DNA from 4 places in the Tistrella sp. genome. Region 3 is predicted to be linked to each of the others. Evidence: riboswitches for the same ligand, from Rfam matches in the RefSeq annotation. Region 3 holds a riboswitch; each other region holds the start of a gene.
What was found. Region 3 has a riboswitch for cobalamin ahead of CMO28_RS02920 (TonB-dependent receptor plug domain-containing protein). Riboswitches for the same ligand answer to the same signal wherever they lie in the genome.

Region 1 (4,673 bases), on a different contig from region 3:
TGGGCTATGCCTATGACGGCGCCGAGGCCAGCCTGGAGCTGCTCGCCCGTCGCGCGCTGGGCGAGGTGCCGGAATATTTCCGCCTGCTGTCCTTCCGGGTGATCGACGAGCGCCGCTACAATGCCCGCGGCGAGCTGGTGACCCTGTCGGAAGCGACGATCAAGATCTCGGTCGGCGGGGTGCCGGTGATGGCGGTGGCAGAGGGCAACGGCCCGGTCAACGCGCTCGACACTGCGCTCCGCCGGGCGATCGCCCAGACCTATCAGCCGGTGCGCGACATGCGGCTGGTCGATTATAAGGTCCGGATCATGTCGGCCCCGGACGGCACCGGCACCGATGCGGTGACCCGGGTGGTGATCGAAAGTGCCGATACCGCCGGCGACCACTGGTCGACGGTCGGCGTCTCGGCTAACGTCGTCAATGCCTCTTACGAGGCGCTGGCCGACGGCATCACCTGGCGGCTCTATCGCGCCGGGGGATCGGTGCAGGCGGCGGCAGAGGTTGCGGCGGCCAATAGCGTCGCCTGAGGATACTTTGCCCGGCGGCCGGCTCCCTTCGCAGCAACAAGATATATGAGCGCATGACCGATCAGTCCGAGCAGCGGCCGCCCAAGGCGGCCGCCACCCGTGGCATTGAAGGTGCCGTCGGCAACCAGGCCGCCATCATCCTGGTGAACACCCAGATCGCCGACAATATCGGCTCGGCCGCACGGTCGATGCTGAATTTCGGCCTGACCGACATGCGTCTGGTGGCACCGCGCTGCGAATGGCCGAGCGAGCGGGCGCGGGTTCTGGCCTCGGGCGCCGATGCGGTGCTCGACAACGCCCGGATCTATGCGACGGTGGCGGATGCGGTCGCCGATCTGGATTTCGTGGTCGCCTCCACCGCGCGGCCGCGCGACATGGTGAAGCCGGTGGCGACACCCGCCGCGGCGGCGGCGCGCATGCGCGGCCATGTCGAGGCCGGCGGCCGGGTCGGCATTCTGTTCGGCCCCGAGCGCACCGGGCTTGAGAATGACGATGTGGCTCTGGCCGATCTGATCCTGACGGTGCCGCTCAACCCCGCTTTCGCCTCGCTGAACCTTGCCCAGGCAGTGGCGCTGGTCTCGTATGAATGGTTCACCGCACGCGACGAGACCGTGCCGGTGCAGCTCGATTTCGGCCGCTATGGCCGGGCGAGCAAGCAGGAGATCGATGCCTTCCTGGAGCATCTGGGCCAGGCGCTCGACTGGTCGGGGGTGGTGCGCAACCGGCAGATGCGGCCGACGATGCTGCGCAATCTGCAGGCAATGTTCCTGCGTGCCGATCTGACCGGGCAGGAGGTCCGCTCGCTGCGTGGCTTCCTGCACGGGCTGATGATCCGGGGCGCGCGCGACGAGGAACTGGCGGCCTTCCCGTCCTATCGCCGCCGCCGCGAGGCGCTGGATCAGGCCGAGACCGGCGGCGCCTCGGCCGAGACCGGCGGTCGCCGGTCGTCCCGTCGCCGCCGTCATGCCGAAGCCGAGGCGCGCGCCGAGGCCCTGCGGCTGCGTCCGGGCGCCGGCGATGCGCTGATCGTGACCGATCCGCAATATGACTTCATGCCCGGCGGCGCGCTGGCGGTCGCCGGCGGCGACGAGATCGTGCCGGTGGTCAACCGGATCGGACGGCTGTTCACCGAGGTGGTGCTGACCCAGGACTGGCACCCGGCCGGCCATGCCTCTTTCGCTTCCAGCCATGCCGGCAAGGCGCCGTTCCAGACCGCGGAGCTTGCCTATGGCACCCAGGTGCTCTGGCCCGACCATTGCGTGCAGGGCAGCCATGGCGCCAGGCTGCATGACGATCTGGATCTGCCCCATGCCCGGCTGATCATCCGCAAGGGCGACGACGCCACGGTCGACAGCTATTCGGCCTTCCTCGCCGCCGACCGGCGCAGCGCCACCGGGCTCGACGGCTATCTGCGCTCGCGCAGCGTCAAGCGGGTTTTCGTCTGCGGGCTCGCCACCGATTTCTGTGTCGCCTGGACGGCGCTCGACGCCCGGGCCGCCGGTTTCGAGGTGGTTCTGGTGGAAGATGCCTGCCGGGCCATCGATACCGACGGCTCGCTGGACCGCGCACGCGCCGAGATGACGGCGGCCGGTGTGCGCTTCGTATCCGCCGGTGATCTGTTCATCTGACCGAGGCCCCCGCAGCATGTCTGTCGGGGGCGTTGCATCATCTGAAAATGTTATGTTATATCGTATCAATAACCAGGAGGGCGGGATGCTTGACCAGTCATGGGCGGCTCCACTATCGTCATCCGCGACGGTTCCCCTCGGGGATCAAAAGGGAACGGGGTGCAGGCGGTGATCCGCGTCAGGCCCCGGCTGCCCCCGCAACTGTAGACGGCGAGCTGGCCGTCAGCGATGCCACTGGTTGCCCGGCATATCGGGGCGCCGGGAAGGCGACGGACCGGCGATGACCCGTGAGCCAGGAGACCTGCCGTCATTCGTGGTCACGCGCGTGCCCATCGGTCGGGGTGTATCGATGGCGATCCGGGGGGAATGCTCCACCCGGATCCGGCCTGCGGTGACGTGCCACGCAGGTGAGGCCCAAGATGTCCGCCACGCCCCGGGCTGCCGTGCCATCGGCCGCGGCCAGCTCTCCATTTGCCAGCCCACCATCCGCCCTCTGGGCGGATGCCGATGCCGCCTTCTTCGCCGAACAACTCGCGCGGTCGGACTATGCCCGCAATCTGGGCGATACGCTTCGTGCGCTTTACGGCGGCCGGCCGCGCAGCCTGATCGATATCGGCGCCGGATCGGGCCTGCTCGGCCAGGCCGTGATCGCCCGCGGCGGGCGCTGGTGCGCCATCGAACCCAATGCCCATATGCGCGGCCGGCTGGCCGGGCTTGCCGAGGCGCGGCCCGACCTGTCGATCGAGATCCGCGACGCCGTCTGGCAGGAGCTTGCGCCCGCCGATCCGGCGGCGCCGGCCGATCTGGTGCTCTGCGCCAATATTCCGGGGCCGATCGGCCAGGCCCGGGCGCTGCATGCCCGCACCCGGCCGCTCGGCCGGATGCTCGCCTGGATCGTGCCGGCCCAGGCGGGGCCGCGCAGCTGGTGCCTGGCGGGTTTCCTGCCATCCCATCTTCATGGTGAAGACATCACCCCCGGCGACCGGCCGGCGCTCGACGAGTTGGGGGGCGACCTTGCCCCCGATACGGTCCATCTGGTGCCCTGGACCTTCCGGGCGCTGTTTCCCGACCGTGCCGCCGCACGTGCGCATATGCTCGACCATCTGGGCCGCCGCGGTCATGCGGTGGACGATCTGGAGGCGCGGCTCGATCGTCATCTCGATCTGGCGTTGGTCGAAGCCGATGGCGGGGTGATCGCCGAGGCGCCCAAGCTCTCCGCCGTCTTCCTCTGGCACAGCTGAACAAATCATAAGAAACCGGATCGTCCGTCCATGCGCATCACCTCTCTGCGCCGGCCCGCCCTTGGCGTGCTGGCCCTGTCCTGCTCCGTCGCCTGTCTTCCCGATGCGGCGGAGGCCGACGCCGCCACCGAACTCGACCGCATGCTGATCACCGCCCAGGGCCGCGACGAACCCCGCGCCCGGGCCGCCGGCACCGTGCAGGTGATCGATACCGCTACCATCCGCCGGTCGTCCGCCCGGTCGGTGACCGATCTTTTGGCCGAAAACGCCGTCGGCTTCTTCAGCGACTGGAGCCCGGGCCAGACCTCGTTCAACATCCGCGGCGGCGCGACCGACGGCCAGGGCCGCGACTGGCGCAGCCAGGTGACGGTGCTGATGAACGGCCGCCGTGCCGGCACCGCCAATCTCTCCAAGCTCTCGCCCGACGATCTGGACCGGATCGAGATCATCCGCGGCCCGGCCTCGGTGATCTACGGCGCCCAGGCGATCGGCGGCGTGGTCAACCTGGTCACCCGCAGCGGCGCCACCGAGGACCCGGGCAGCGAGATCACCGCCCGTGCCGGATCCTTCGGCCTGGCCCGTGGCCATGCCGCCAATGCCGGCGGCACGGCCGGCTTCGACCATTATGTCGGCATCGGCGGCGGCCTTTCCGACGACTACCACACCCCCGAGGGGCAGCTTGCCAACACCGCCTGGAAACGCGGTGGCGGTCTGGCGGCGCTGGGCTTCGAGAGTGAGGATGTCGGGCGCATCGATCTGACGCTCCGCACCGACGGTGTCTATGATGCCGGCTTCCGCGGCTCGCAATGGGATCTGGACAACACCGACGACCGGCGCAACGCCTCGCTCGATCTTGCCTGGGACACCGAATTCGGCGGCGGGCTGGGGCTTTCGGCCCAGGCCTATGCGGTGCGTGATGTCGACAGCTTTCACTGGGGGTCGGAGCGTCAGCGCAGCGGTGCGCCGGGCTTTTCGGTCGACGACAACCGCCGCCAGCTCGACGTGCTGGGGCTGAAGCTGGCGCCGCGGCTGGCGGTGGGGGACGATACCGACCTTCTGTTCGGCATCGATGCCGAAACCGCGAAACTGCGCAGCGATCGCTTCCGCCAGTCGGTCTCGGGCGGGGCCACCTCTCAGGTGCCGCCCTATGACATCAACCAGGATACCGAGGATTTCGGCGTGTATGGCGAGGGCGTGCATCGGGCCTTCGACGACGCGCTGACCCTGCGGGCCGGCGCCCGCTGGACCTATGGCCGGGTCTCGACCAGGGCCACCCC
Region 2 (4,673 bases), on a different contig from region 3:
TTATGGGTGTGGTGGCTGGTGTGGATGACGATGCTCTTCACCCGGGCGGGATTGCCGATCGCGGGTGCCATGCGGCGGGCCAGATCGATCAGCGCCTGGGCCTGGTATTCGGCCGAATATTCCTTGGTCCAGGTTTCAAGGATCGCGCGCTTCGGTTCTCCGGGTGCGGGGAGCGGCACGTGGTAGACCGCGTCGAAGCCGCCGAGCATGCGGGCGATGACCCCGTCCTCGCCCTCGTAGACGGGCGCGGGCGCGCCCTCGCCGCGCATGGCGCGGTCCACCGCCTCGATCGCCATCTTGCCGGCGAAGGCCGGGGCATAGGCCTTCCAGCTGGAAATCTCGCCCTTGCGCGACTGGCGGGTGGTGGTGGTGACGTGCAGCGCCTGCTGCACCGCCTGGAGGATCACCTCTGCCGGCAGGCCCAGCGCCGCGCCGATGCCGGCGGCGGCCGAGGGGCCCAGATGGGCGATGTGGTCGATGCGGTGCTCGTGCAGGCAGATGCCCTTCACCAGATCGACCTGGATCTCGTAGGCGGCGGCAAGGCCGCGAAGCAGCCGGTCGCCGTTGAGCCCGCAATGCTGGGCGACTGCCAGCACCGGCGGGATGTTGTCGCCCGGATGGGAATAGTCGGCGGCGAGGAATGTGTCGTGGAAGTCGAGTTCACGCACCGCGACCCCGTTGGCCCAGGCCGCCCATTCGGGCGAAACCCGACGATGAGGTGACAGGCCGAAGACCGTGGCGCCGGGGGTGAAGGGGTGCGCGGCCGCCTGGGTGCGGGCGCTCACCACCGGCCGGCGGGCGAGGGCGGCGGCGGCGACCGCGGCATTGTCGATGATGCGGTTGCCGATCATCTCGGCCACTTCGGCACCGACCGGTACCGGGTCGGCGGCAACGGCCGCGATCTTCCAGGCGAGCTGATCCTCGCGGGGCAGATGGTCGGCGGAACGGTGGGCGCGAACCTCGTGCAGGATCACCAGGGGCCTCATTGCTCTTGCATCGGATGGGATGCTTCGCAATATACGCAGACGGAAAAACCCGCAAATGACTGAAAATGCGTGGGTTTGCGAAGGGTGGCCCGGAAGTTTGCGAAGTTTGCGAAGATTCGGGGAGCGAAGGATGAGCCGGGCATGAGCAAGGCATTCATGGGTGTGCGGCTGAAACGGCTGCGCGAGGAACGCGGCCTGACCCAGGCGGCACTGGCCCGCGCGCTGGACGTGTCGCCCAGCTACCTGAACCAGCTGGAACGCAACCAACGGCCCCTGACCGTGCCGGTGCTGCTGAAGATCAATGCGGTCTTCGGGGTCGATGTGCAGATGTTCTCGGAAGACGAGGAGGCGCGGCTGATCGCCGATCTGCGCGATGTGTTGAGCGGCGAGGGGGCCGGCGGGCGGGCGTCGATGGCCGAGATCCGGGAACTGGCCGCCGGTATGCCCGAGATCGGCCGGGCGCTGGTCGGGCTGCACCGGAACTGGCGGGCGGCGGAAGAGCGGGCCGATGCGCTTGCCGCCCGGTTGGGGCAGGACGTCGCCGGCCAGACCCTGACGCCGATGCCTTACGAGGAGGTGCGGGATTTCTTCTATGCCCGCCACAACCATGTGGCCGAGCTGGACCATGCCGCCGAGGCGCTGAACACCGCGGCAGGCCTGGTTCCCGGCCGGGTTCTGCCGCGGTTGATCGCCCATCTGCGCCGCCGGCACGGTGTCGAGGTGATCGACGACGAAGAGCCGGGCGAGGCGGAAAGCCGGGGCGGGGTGCTCAGCCGCTTCGATCCCGAGCGCCGGGTGCTGCGGCTGGCAGCCGGGCTGCCGCCGGGCCGGGCCGCCTTCCAGATCGCCAGCCGGCTCGCCTTTCTGGAACAGGGGGCGGTGCTGGACCGGCTGTCGGCCGATCCGGGCTTTTCCGGGGAAGAGGCGCGGGTGCTGGCGCGGATCGGCCTGGCCGCCTATTTCGCCGGGGCGCTGATCCTGCCCTATGCCCCCTTCCTGGCGGCTGCGGAGGAACTGGGCTATGACATCGAGCGGCTGTCCCGCCGGTTCGGGGTGGGGTTCGAGACCATCTGCCATCGCCTCAGCACGTTGCAGCGGCCCGAGGCGCGGGGCGTGCCGTTCTTCTTCGTGCGGGTCGACCGGGCCGGCAATATCTCCAAACGTCAGTCGGCGACCGATTTCCACTTCTCGCGGGTCGGCGGCAGCTGCCCGCTCTGGAACGTGCACGAGGCCTTCGCCAGCCCCGGCCGGATCCTGACCCAGCTGGCCCGCATGCCCGATGGCCGGACCTATCTCTGGATCGCCCGCACCGTGGGACGCATGGGCGGCGGCTGGGGCGCACCGGGCAAGAGCTTCGCCATCGGGCTTGGCTGTGACCTGCGCCATGCCGGCCGGCTGGTCTATGCCAAGGGGCTGGACCTGTCCGATCCGGAGGCCGCGACGCCGATCGGCGCCGGCTGCAAGGTCTGCGACCGCCCGGCCTGCCCGCAGCGCGCCTTTCCGCCGGTGGGGCGGCGCCTGGCGGTCGACGAGGCGGAACGCCGCTTCGCCCCCTATCCCGCGGCCGAGGCTTGACGGCGGGACGGCGATCTGCACAAGATGCGGCGTTCTCGGTTCCCCAGGTCCACAAGATCTGGGGCTAAGAGGGAATCCGGTGCGACGGGGGACACCCCCGTCAATGCCGGAGCTGTCCCCGCAACTGTAGGCGGAGAGCGGCCACGCAAGACTGGGCCACTGACGGGCAACCGTCGGGAAGGCCGGCGTGGCGGCGGTGACCCGCGAGCCAGGAGACCTGCCGGAACCTTGGAATGATACGTCCCTGGGCGGGGAGTCCCGGCGGGCGCATGGCGGTTTCCGTCCGGCGACCCGCGGGTTCTGATCCCGTGCCCGCGCGTTCGGCCTGCCCTGCGTTCATCCGGCCCCGGTCCGCAGATCGATGGGTGAACGCCATGACCTCTCTCGCCTTCGACTTCGACCGGCACGGCCATCTGGTTCCGGTGACGGCTTCGCTGCCGCCCGAAGCCGTGCCGCGCCGGCCGCAGGCGCCGATCCCGTTTCCGCTGGCCCCCAAGCCGGTGCCGGCCGATCTGGTGCTCGATCGTGGCCGTGATGCGCTGCTGACCGATTTCGGCAAGGCGACGCTGCGTGACCGCTATCTGATGCCGGGGGAGAGCTATCAGGATCTGTTCGCCCGGGTCGCCTGCGCCTATGCCGACGACCGGGCCCATGCCCAGCGGATCTATGATGCGATCTCGCGGCTCTGGTTCATGCCGGCGACGCCGATCCTGTCCAATGGCGGCACCAGCCGCGGCCTGCCGATCTCGTGCTTCCTGAACGCGGTGCCCGACAGCCTGGACGGCATCGTGCGGACCTGGAACGAGAATGTGGCGCTCGCCTCCAATGGCGGCGGCATCGGCACCTATTGGGGCGAGGTCCGTTCCATCGGCGAGCCGGTGAAGGGCTGCGGCGAGACATCCGGCATCATCCCCTTCATCCATGTCATGGACGGGCTGACGCTGGCGATCTCGCAGGGCTCGCTGCGTCGCGGATCGGCCGCGGTCTATCTGGACGTGCATCACCCGGAGATCGAGGAATTTCTTGAAATCCGCAAGGCCTCGGGCGATTTCAACCGCAAGGGCCTGAACCTGCATCACGGCATCGCGATCACCGATGCCTTCATGGAAGCCGTGCGCGATGGCGCCGATTTTCCGCTGATCAGCCCCAAATCCGGCGCGGTGATGCGCCGCATCGACGCCAGGCGGCTGTGGCAGCGGATCCTTGAGACCCGGCTGCAGACCGGTGAGCCCTATCTTCTGTTCATCGACACGGTGAACCGGGCGCTGCCGCGCCATCAGCGGGCGCTGGGGCTCAAGGTCTCGACTTCCAACCTGTGCAGCGAAATCACGCTCGCGACCGGCGCCGATCATCTGGACGAGGAACGCACCGCGGTCTGCTGTCTTGCCTCGCTCAACATCGAAACCTGGGATCAGTGGCAGGGTGAGGCGGGGGTCGTCGAGGACGTGCTGCGCTTCCTCGACAACGTGCTGACCAGCTTCATCGAGACGGCACCCGACGAGATGGCCCGGGCGCGCTATTCGGCGATGCGCGAACGCTCGGTCGGGCTGGGCGTCATGGGCTTTCATGCCTTCCTGCAGGCGCGCGGCATCCCGTTCGAAAGCGCGATGGCCAAGGCCTGGAACCTTGCGATCTTCCGCAGGCTGCGCCAGGAGGCCGACCGGGCCTCGGTGTTCCTGGCCGAGGAGCGCGGCCCCTGCCCGGACGCGGCCGAGGCCGGCATGCAGGCGCGGTTCAGCCACAAGCTCGCCATCGCGCCGACGGCGTCGATCAGCATCATCTGCGGCGGCACCAGCGCCTGTATCGAGCCGGTCCCGGCCAATATCTACACCCACAAGACGCTGTCGGGCGCCTTTCCGGTGCGCAACCCGCATCTGGCCCGGCTGCTGACCGAACGCGGCCTCGACCGGCCCGAGATCTGGCAATCGATCGTCGAGCACGAAGGATCGGTGCAGCATCTGGACGGGTTGACCGACGACGAGAAGGCGGTGTTCCGCACCGCCTTCGAGATCGATCAGCGCTGGATCGTGGAACTGGCGGCCGACCGTGCACCCTTCCTGTGCCAGAGCCAGTCGCTGAACCTGTATCTGCCGGCCGATATCGATAAATGGG
Region 3 (4,673 bases):
GGTGGCATAGTCGCGGTCGAAGAGGTTTTCGACGGTCAAGGTCAGCCGATGGGCGCCTTTCGGGCCGAAGGCATAAAAGCCCGAGGCGTCGAAGACGACATAGTCGCCATAGTCGACGCCGCGGGCGCGGACATTGCCGACATGGCGGGCATAGAGATCGGCGCCCCAGCTGTCACCGGGCGCAAAGCCCCGCGTGTCATCCGGCATCTCATAGCCGATCCGGACGAAACCATGGCGGGTCGGGATGTTGTCGAGCTGCAGCCCGGTGTCCCGGCGCTCGGTCGAGACGAAGGTGACCCCGGCCCCGGTCGACCAGCCGCGGGCGAAATCGAGCCCGGCCTCAAGCTCTACGCCTTCCGAGAGCACGCCTTCCGAAACGTTGACGAAGCGGTCGCCGGAGCCGTCGATCATGTCGTCGATCTCGCGGCGGAAGGCCGTGACTTCCAGGGTGAGGCGGGCATCGCGGCCGAGATCGACATCGACGCCGCCGCCCAGTTCCACCTCGCGGCTGGTCTCGGGATCGAGGCCCGGATTGCCTTTCGCACAGCAATCGTCGTTGGCATAGAGCTGCTCGGCGGTGGGCAGGCGGAAGGAGGTGCCGGCAAGCGCGCGGATAAAGGCCGGGCCGAAACCCTGGCGGATGCTCGCCGACCAGACCAGCGCCTCGGCGCCGTCGGCCGTCCAGTTGTAGCGGGTGCCGATCGACAGATCGGTTTCGGGCAGGGCATCCAGATGTGGGCGGAGCTGGGTGAACAGCCCATAGGCCTCACCCGTCTGCTTGCCGATGACCAGAACGTCATCGGCGCCCCGGTAGAACTGGCTGTCGGCCCCGAAGAGCAGTTCCTGGCCGGCGAACCGCCAGCGGCCCTGAGCCTTCAGCCCGTAATCCTTGAAGCCCCAATAGTCGCCGTCATTGAGCGTGGTCGTGCCGCCGCCGGGCTGATTGTAGATCCGGGTGTAGTCCGTGTCCCAGACATTGAGATGGGCACGCAGTGCGTAGTCGAAAGCCTGGGAGGGCGTGTGCTCGAAGCTTGCGGTCACGATGTGCTGGGTGCGGTCGTTGAAGGTGTCGTGGTTCGACACCGGACGGGCGAAGTCCAGCTTGCCGGCGGCGTATTGATAGAACAGATCAACGCGTGCGGTATCGCCCAGATGCTGGGTGGCGCGAAAGCCCAGATTGGCGACGCGATAGGACCGGCGGCGGTCGCTGACCGTGGCGTCGATGTCCTCGCTGCGATAGGGGATGTAGCCGTTGCTCTGGTCGTGGGAGCCGAACACCATCAGATCCAGGGCACCGAGCGCGTTCGGGAAGCGGTCGCCCGCCCGGCCGTCGAGATGGCGGGCGCCGTCGCTGGCGAGCCCGGCCGAGATTGCGCCCTCCGGATCGTCGCCGGTCCCCCGGCGGGTGACGATGTTGATCACCCCGGCGACCGCCTCGGTGCCGAAGATCAGCCCCTGGGCGCCTTTCACCACCTCGATCCGTTCGATCGCGGCGGTCGATATCGTGTCGATGTAGAGCCCGCCATAGAGCCGGTTGTTGAGCCGCACCCCGTCGAGCAGGATCAGGATATCCGCCGATCTGGAGCCGCGCAGCGAATAGGTGCCATAGTCGAAGGGGCCCGTCTTGGGGGCGACGTAGAGCCCCGGCACATAGCGCTGCAGCACCCGGGTGACGTCGGCCGAGGGGCCGGCCCGCTCGATCTGGGCGCGGGTCACCACCTCCATCTCCCAGCCCAGGCGCGCGAGGTCTGACGTCGCCGTCTCCTCGATGCCCGGCGCTTCGACCGCCAGGGGGTCGAGACGGGTTTCCGCCGCCCCGGCCAGACCTGCGCCGAGGAGGGGTGGCAGGGCTGCAAGCCCCTGAATCCAATAGGTCAAACGCATAAACAGGGTCGCATCCTCGTCGACGGAACGGGACAGCGACCGCAGCTAACTGGTCTGTAAACGGATCCGGAACGGGGGCGGATGACGGCCGGACCGCAGGTCCGCAAGAGGGGCCCCCCTGGATCAGCGCTCACCGCCCACCGCGGCCTGCCGGTCATGTCACGGGCTGGTATCCGGGCTCGGAAGTCGGACCGGAGATCCGGACCGGGGGCCGTCCCTTCCCAGGTCTTCCGACCCAGTGGTTTCGACGGCCTTTAAGCTTCCACACCGTTGCGGGGGCAGCAGCGGCTTTGCGGGGCTATGAGCCTTCCGCGTACCGCTTTCCCAATTCTCCACCCCCTCCGCCTGGATCGGGGTGGCACCACGTGCGGGCACGATGCTAGCGGCCCGATCCGGCGCGCGCAACGTGATTTCGCAGCCCGGACCGGCTGTCAGAGAGTGGATTGACGGCGCGGCCATTCGACCTCTACCGTTGCCGCGATCGGATCGAACCAACGCGAGGCGCGCATGAGCACCCGGGCGAAAATACCTGCGACGATCGTCACCGGCTTCCTGGGCGCGGGCAAGACCACGCTGATCCGGCATCTGATCGAGAATGCCGGCGGGCGTCGTCTGGCACTGATCGTCAACGAATTCGGCGATGTCGGCATCGACGGCGACCTGCTGAAGGGTTGCGGTATAGAAACGTGCCCTGATGAAAACGTGATTGAGCTGGCGAATGGCTGCATCTGCTGCACCGTCGCCGACGACTTCCTGCCGACCATGGAAGCCCTGCTCGCCCGCGAGCCGCGGCCCGATCACATCATCATCGAAACCAGCGGTCTGGCCCTGCCCAAGCCGCTGGTCCAGGCCTTCGCCTGGCCGGGGGTGAAGACCCGTGCGACCGTCGACGGCGTGATCGCGGTGGTGGATGGCGCGGCCCTGGCCGAGGGCCGTGTCGCCAACGACCCCGAGGCGCTGGACCGCCAGCGCGCCGCCGACCAGACCCTGGACCACGAGGCCGAGGTCGACGAGCTGTTCGAGGATCAGCTGGCCTGCGCCGACATGGTGGTGGTGACCAAGGCCGACATGCTGGACGCCGACGGCATGGCCCGGGCCCGGGCCGCGATCGCGCCCGAGCTTCGCCCCGCCACCCGGGTGGTGGAGGCCGCGCGCGGCATGGTCGACCCGGCCGTGCTGCTGGGCCTGGGGGCGGCGGTCGAGGACGATCTTGCCGCCCGCCCCAGCCATCACGACGGCGAAAGCGAGGAAGAGCACGGCCACGACGCCTTTGCGAGCTTCGTGGTCGAACTGCCGGAGGGCGTGGATCACGAGGCACTGCCGGGCCGCATCGGGGCCGCGGTCGAGGCGCACCCGATCTATCGCGTGAAGGGCTTCGTGGCCGTGCCGGGCAAGGCGATGCGCCTGCTGGTTCAGGGCGTGGGCCCGCGGCTGCAGCAGCAGTTCGACCGGCCCTGGCAGCCGGGCGAGGCACGCCGCTCGCGCCTGGTGGTGATCGGGGCCCAGGGGCTGGATCCCGCCGCGGTGGCCGAAGCCCTCGGCGGCCGTCCGGCAAGCTGAGGGTACCGGCGTCATGCATCTGCTTGCAGCCGAACCCGGCCGGATCGACGATGGCGACGAGGCGATCGACCTCCGCCAGAGCCCGGCAGAGATGGTCGTGGTCACGGCTGCGGATACCGAACTCGCCTGCCTTTCGGCCGCGAAGGCCCGGCTGGGCGCCGATGCGCCCGAGCTTCGGCTGGTCAACCTTCAGCGGCTGAAACACCCGATGTCGGTCGATCTCTGGGTCGACCGCACGCTGGCCCGCGCCCGGCTGGTGATCGTGCGCCTGCTGGGTGGCGCCGCCTACTGGTCCTATGGGCTGGAGCGGTTGACGGCGCTGGCCCGCAGCCGTGCCGTGGCACTGGTGGTCATTCCCGGCGACGACCGGCCCGACAGTTCGCTCGACGGCCTGTCGACCGTCTCGGCGCGGGAGCGGGCGCTGATCTGGTCCTATTTCAACGGCTATGGCATCGACAATGCTGCCGGTCTGCTGATCCATGCGCAGCACCTGCTGGGCCGGCGTGATGTGCCCGGCCCCGCACCCGTCAGGCTGCCGCCGGCGGGGCTGCATCCGGCGACCACCGGTACCGCCCCGGCCGATGCCGGGCTGACCGGGGCGGATCTGGCGCGCATCGACGCCCTGGCGGCGGGCGGCCGGCCGGTGGCGGCGATCGTCTTCTACCGCTCTCTGGCGCTTGGCGGCCAGACGGCGGCGGTGGAAGCGCTGGCCTCGGGGCTGGAGGCGCGCGGTCTGGCGCCGCTGATGGTCCACGCCCAAAGCCTGAAAGACCCCGCGGCGGCCGCTTTCGTGCGCGCGGCGCTGGAGCGGGCGAAGGCCGCGATCGTGCTGAACACCACCGCTTTCGCGCTGGGCGATGCCAATGGCCGGGGCGCGGCGCGCACCCCCTTCGACGGCCTGCCCGGCCCCGTGCTGCAGGTGGTGCTGTCCGGCGCGTCCGAGGCGGCCTGGGCCGGCAGCAGCCGGGGGCTGGGCCCGTCGGACCTGGCCATGCATGTGGCCCTGCCCGAAATCGACGGCCGGGTGCTGACCCGCGCCGTCGCCTTCAAGGCCGAGGCGCGCTGGGACGAGGCGACCGAATGCCCGATCCTGGTTCAGGCGCCCCGGCCCGACCGGATCGACCATGTGGCGGCGCTGGCCGCCGCCTGGGTGCGGCTTGCGCGCACGGCGGCGGGTGATCGCCGGGTGCTGCTGGTCATCGCCAATTATCCCAATCGCGACGGACGGC
Region 4 (4,673 bases), on a different contig from region 3:
CCGCAGCAAGCACCAGACCACAGGCAAGCACGGCAAGCCGCGCCGGGGCCGCAACCGCCTCGGTGCCGGCAAAGCGCAGGCGGCCGTCATAGCCGCGCACCGCCAGCCCGGCATTCATCCGCTGCGCCCGATCCAGCACCCGGGGCAGAAGCCCCGCAAGCAGCCGCCCGCCCGAGCGGATCTGCCGGCCCCAGCCGGCATGTCCCAGCCGGGCCGCCTGGGCACGCTGCCCCGTCTCAAGACAGTCCAGCACCAGCCAGACGATGCGGAACATCATCATCGCCAGATCCGAGATGTCGGGGGCGAGCCCGCGACGCTGAACCATCTGCAGCAGCGAGGTGAGCGGCGTGGTCAACGCAAGCCCGATCAGACAGGCGACGCAGGTGATGCTTCTGAGGCCGGTGAAGGCGGCAGCAGACAGCACCTCGGGCCCGGCGATTCCAACCACCGGCCCCTGCGCCCAATGCAGCGTGATCATCTGCACCGCAGTACCGGCCAGGATGAAACCGGCCGGCACCACGGCCGCGGCGCGCAGATCCCGCGGCGCCACCTGTGCCGCCCCCAGCACCAGGCAGAGGACCAGCATCAGGATCACGATCTGGCCGATCCAGCCGGCCGCGATGAGCGAGACCAGCATCAGCCCGATGAAGATCAGGGCCTTTTCGGCAGCCGGTCGTCTGCGCCAGCGGTTGGTCTGCGCGGCACGATCGATGGCCCGCATCAGGCGCGGGGTCCGTCGGCACGTGCCGGCGCCGCCTCGTCCGCGGCCGGATCCGCCTCGCGGCGGCCACGGCGCAGGCCGAAATAATAGCCGAGCAGACCGGCGCCGATCGCCGCCTGAAGGGCGAAGAGCAGGCTTTCGATCTCGCCGCTCGGCGGCTCCCACAGCGGTTGGAACCAGGGCACATAGTCCGGCGCGATCTCGCCGATCACCAGTTCCGCCTGACCGTCGGCCCCGGCGAATTCCGCCGTGCCGGGCGGATGGATCAGCAGCGGCGCGATCGCCAGCATCACGACCAGGGCGAGCAGAACCAGATTGCGCTTCATCATGACGCCACCCGCCCGCGGAACAGATCCAGCGCCTTCAGTTCCGAGCGGCTGTAGCGGCCGAGCATGTTGAACACCACCACGGTCAGCAGCCCCTCGCTGATCGCCAGCGGCACCTGGGTGAGGGCGAAAATGCCCAGGAACTTCGATGCCGCCCCGGCGATGCCACCGGTCGGATCGGGGAAGGCGAGCGCCAGTTGCAGCGAGGTCACCACATAGGTGGCAAGATCGCCGAGCGTCGCCGCAAAGAAGATCGCGAGTGCGGCCCCGGCCCCCATGCGGGTGAGGCCGTGGAACAGCCCCCAGGCCACGAAGGGCCCGGCGATCGCCATGGAGAATACGTTGGCGCCAAGGGTGGTGAGCCCGCCATGGGCGAGCAGCAGGGCCTGAAACAGCAGCACGATGGTGCCGAGCACGGTGGTGACCGTGGGCCCGAACAGGGTGGCGGCCAGCCCCGTTCCGGTCGGATGGGAACAGCTGCCGGTCACCGAGGGCAGTTTCAGCGCCGAGAGCACGAAGACATAGGCGCCGGATGCCGCCAGCAGCAGCTTCACTTCCGGCGTTTCGCGGACCAGCCGGGTGATGCGGCGGGCACCGTGAATGACGAAGGGGGCCGAGACCGCCGCCCAGAGGGCGGCATGGGTCGCCGGCAGATAACCTTCCATAATATGCAAGGGCCGATCCTCCGAAGGCGTTGGCCACGTGCGGCAAGGCCTTCGGAGAAATCCCGGCAGGTTCCGGGGACCCCGCCCCCGTCCGAACACCCCGTTCGGAGAGTGGCCCTGTCAGATGCGAAGGCAGGTTTCCTGGCTTGCGGGTCACCATCCGTCGCCGGCCTTCCCGGTTGCCCAGTGGCCTGACAGCCCGGAACCTCAGGTCCCGGGCGGGCGACGAACTCTCCGCCTACAGTTGCGGGGGCAGCCATGGCTCCCGGGCGCACAGCGCCCGTGCCCATGTTCCCTTTTACACCGCCCTCCCCCGTCAGGAGCGAGAGGCGGACCTTCATGGGAGGTGATTCTGATCTGTGGTTGTATCGGGTGTCAAGTCGTCGGCCCGCGGGTGGGGTCGGCACCGGACATCCCCGCCTCAAAAAAATGTCGGGCCGCACGGCATCGCTGTCGAAATCGCCATGGCCCGGGGCTCATCATTCCGGACGGGGAAGAGCGGCCCGCGGGGTGCGGGCACGGCGTGCCGTCCGCAGATGAGGGATGCGAACGATGCAGTACATGATGGTGATCTACGAAACCGCCGAAGCCCATGCGAAGCAGAAGGATCCGGCCCGGGCCGGGGACTATTGGGGCGGCTGGGGTGCCTATGTCGAGGCGATCCGCGCCTCGGGCATCATGCTGGAAGGCCACGGGCTGCTGCCGCCCGAGACGGCGACGACGCTGCGGATCACGGACGGGCGCCGCGAGGTGCAGGACGGCCCGTTTGCCGACACCAAGGAGCGGCTCGCCGGCTATTTCGTGATCGAGGTGCCGGATCTGGACACGGCCCTCGACTGGGCCGCCCGCTGCCCCGCGGCGGCCGAGGGTGCCATTGAGCTGAGGCCGGTGATGCCCTCGGCGCAGGAACCCGGGGGCGCGGCGTGACCGGCCCCGACGCGGCACACAGGGCGGTCGAGGCGGCGGCACGGCAGTCCCGTGCCCGCCTCGTCGCCTTCCTGGCCGCACGGTTCCGCGACCTGGCCGCGGCAGAGGATGCCGTGGCCGATGCCTTCCGGATCGCGCTCGACCTCTGGCCCCGGCAGGGTGTGCCGCACGCGCCGGAGGCCTGGCTCGCCACGGTCGCCCGCCGCCGGATCACCCATGCCCTGCGCCATGGGGCCGTGCGCCGGGCGGCCGAACCGGCCCTGACCCTGCTGGCGGGGGAGGCGGAGGATGCGGCGATGGCGGCGCGGCCCCTGCCCGACGACCGCCTGGCCCTGCTGTTCGTCTGCGCCCATCCCGCGATCGCCCCCGAGATGCGCGCGCCGTTGATGCTGCAGGCGGTGCTGGGGCTGGATGCCGCCCGGATCGGATCGGCCTTTCTGGTGGCACCCGCCACCATGGGGCAGCGGCTGGTCAGGGCCAAGGCGCGGATCCGGAGCGCCGGCATCGGCTTTCAGCTGCCCGAGCCGCAGGATCTGCCGGAACGGCTGAGCCATGTGCTGGATGCCGTCTACGCCGCCTTCGGCACCGGCTGGGAGATGGTGGCCGGCGGCGATACCCGCGGCGCCGACCTGACCGGCGAGGCCCTGTGGCTGGGCCGGCTGCTGGTGGAGCTGATGCCGTCCGCGGCCGAGGCGCGCGGTCTTCTGGCCCTGATGGCCCATTGCGAGGCACGCCGCCCGGCAAGGCGCGACGCCGCCGGCCGCTATGTCCCGATCGATCTTCAGGACACCACGCTCTGGCGGGCCGATCTGATCGCCGAGGCCGAAGCCCAGCTGGCCGCGGCCGCAGCCCTGGGGCGCCCCGGCCGCTATCAGCTGGAGGCGGCGATCCAATCCGCCCATAACGCACGCGCCGACCCCGCCGGGCGGCCGCAACCCGGCCCCGACATCCGACTGGCCCTCTATAGTGCCCTGATGGCGATCGCCCCATCCGCAGGGGCCGCCGTCGGCCATGCCGCCGCCCTGGCCGGAACGGCGGGCCCGATGCACGGCCTTCATGCCCTCGACGCCGTCGCCGGGCTTGAGACCTATCAGCCCGCCTGGGCGCTTCGGGCCCATCTGCTGGCGGCGTCGGGCGATGCCGCATCGGCGCGCGCCGCCTATGCCCGGGCAATCGGCCTTGCCGAGGATCCGGCCGTGCGCAGCTGGCTTGCGGCCGCAGCCGCCGGCCTCAATGACGGGGCGTGACCGACGGATCGTCGGCATCAATGACGGGGCGTGACCGACGGATCATCGGTCCAGGCACTGCTGCCGTCGCGGGGGGTGAAGAACAGGATGTCGAGGGCGGGCGTGTGCAGGACCGCGCCGTGGGTCATGGCCCTGGGCACACAGAGGACATCGCCGGGCCCGACCTCCAGCTGCATGTCTTCCACGCCCGTACTGATGGTAAAAGTGGCGCGGCCGGCCAGGATCACCAGGATTTCGTCGCCGCCGTCATGGCGTTCCCAGAAGCCCTTCACGCTGCCTGCATCGATCCGGATCACCCCGGCCATCACCGGCCCGTCGGCCAGATGATGATCGAGCAGGCGAAAGTCGCCGCCCGGCACCAGTGTCGCGAGTTCCTGGGCAATCGAGAACACGGCCGGCTTCATCGGAACACCTCGTTCATCGGGGGGCTTGATCGGTCGCCTTCAGAATACGAAGATTCCTTCGGTTTCTGAATTCGCATCCGGAGCCCCGCCGATGCCGCCTGTCCCCCCCGCCACAAGCCCGCGGAAACGGCCGGTTCAGGCCCGATCGCGCGCCACCGTCGAGACGATCCTGGACGGCGCCGCTCACATTCTGATCCGCGACGGCTTCGACCGTGCCACCACCACCCGCATCGCCGAGGCGGCAGGCGTGGGCATCGGCTCGCTCTATCAGTATTTCCCGTCCAAGGAAGCGGTGGTCGCCGCGCTGATCGACCGCCACGCCGCGGCCCTGATCCGGGTGTTCGACGATCTGGCACCGCGGCTTGCCGGCAGGCCGCCGGCCG

Region 1: it holds a riboswitch for cobalamin, as region 3 does, so the genes downstream of both, CMO28_RS22840 (hypothetical protein) here and CMO28_RS02920 (TonB-dependent receptor plug domain-containing protein) in region 3, are expected to answer to the same signal.
Region 2: it holds a riboswitch for cobalamin, as region 3 does, so the genes downstream of both, CMO28_RS26670 (ribonucleoside-diphosphate reductase subunit alpha) here and CMO28_RS02920 (TonB-dependent receptor plug domain-containing protein) in region 3, are expected to answer to the same signal.
Region 4: it holds a riboswitch for cobalamin, as region 3 does, so the genes downstream of both, CMO28_RS14605 (energy-coupling factor ABC transporter permease) here and CMO28_RS02920 (TonB-dependent receptor plug domain-containing protein) in region 3, are expected to answer to the same signal.

Annotation. Positions count from the first base shown of each region.
Region 1 covers NZ_NYWI01000072.1:26,585-31,257, reverse strand. The annotation lists gene cimA (citramalate synthase) at 1-527, shown strand, start outside; partial or broken gene CMO28_RS29975 (RNA methyltransferase) at 581-1,336, shown strand; gene pncA (bifunctional nicotinamidase/pyrazinamidase) at 1,526-2,155, shown strand; cobalamin riboswitch at 2,267-2,479, shown strand; gene CMO28_RS22840 (hypothetical protein) at 2,575-3,396, shown strand; gene CMO28_RS22835 (TonB-dependent receptor) at 3,427-4,673, shown strand, end outside.
Region 2 covers NZ_NYWI01000078.1:20,249-24,921, reverse strand. The annotation lists gene CMO28_RS26680 (MmgE/PrpD family protein) at 1-986, opposite strand, end outside; gene CMO28_RS26675 (short-chain fatty acyl-CoA regulator family protein) at 1,128-2,561, shown strand; cobalamin riboswitch at 2,581-2,801, shown strand; gene CMO28_RS26670 (ribonucleoside-diphosphate reductase subunit alpha) at 2,936-4,673, shown strand, end outside.
Region 3 covers NZ_NYWI01000013.1:38,741-43,413, reverse strand. The annotation lists gene CMO28_RS02920 (TonB-dependent receptor plug domain-containing protein) at 1-1,884, opposite strand, end outside; cobalamin riboswitch at 2,032-2,265, opposite strand; gene cobW (cobalamin biosynthesis protein CobW) at 2,392-3,444, shown strand; gene cobN (cobaltochelatase subunit CobN) at 3,458-4,673, shown strand, end outside.
Region 4 covers NZ_NYWI01000040.1:105,243-109,915, reverse strand. The annotation lists gene cbiQ (cobalt ECF transporter T component CbiQ) at 1-721, opposite strand, end outside; gene CMO28_RS14610 (energy-coupling factor ABC transporter substrate-binding protein) at 721-1,050, opposite strand; gene CMO28_RS14605 (energy-coupling factor ABC transporter permease) at 1,047-1,721, opposite strand; cobalamin riboswitch at 1,826-2,066, opposite strand; gene CMO28_RS14600 (YciI family protein) at 2,265-2,639, shown strand; gene CMO28_RS14595 (RNA polymerase sigma factor) at 2,636-3,886, shown strand; gene CMO28_RS14590 (cupin domain-containing protein) at 3,904-4,290, opposite strand; gene CMO28_RS14585 (TetR/AcrR family transcriptional regulator) at 4,382-4,673, shown strand, end outside.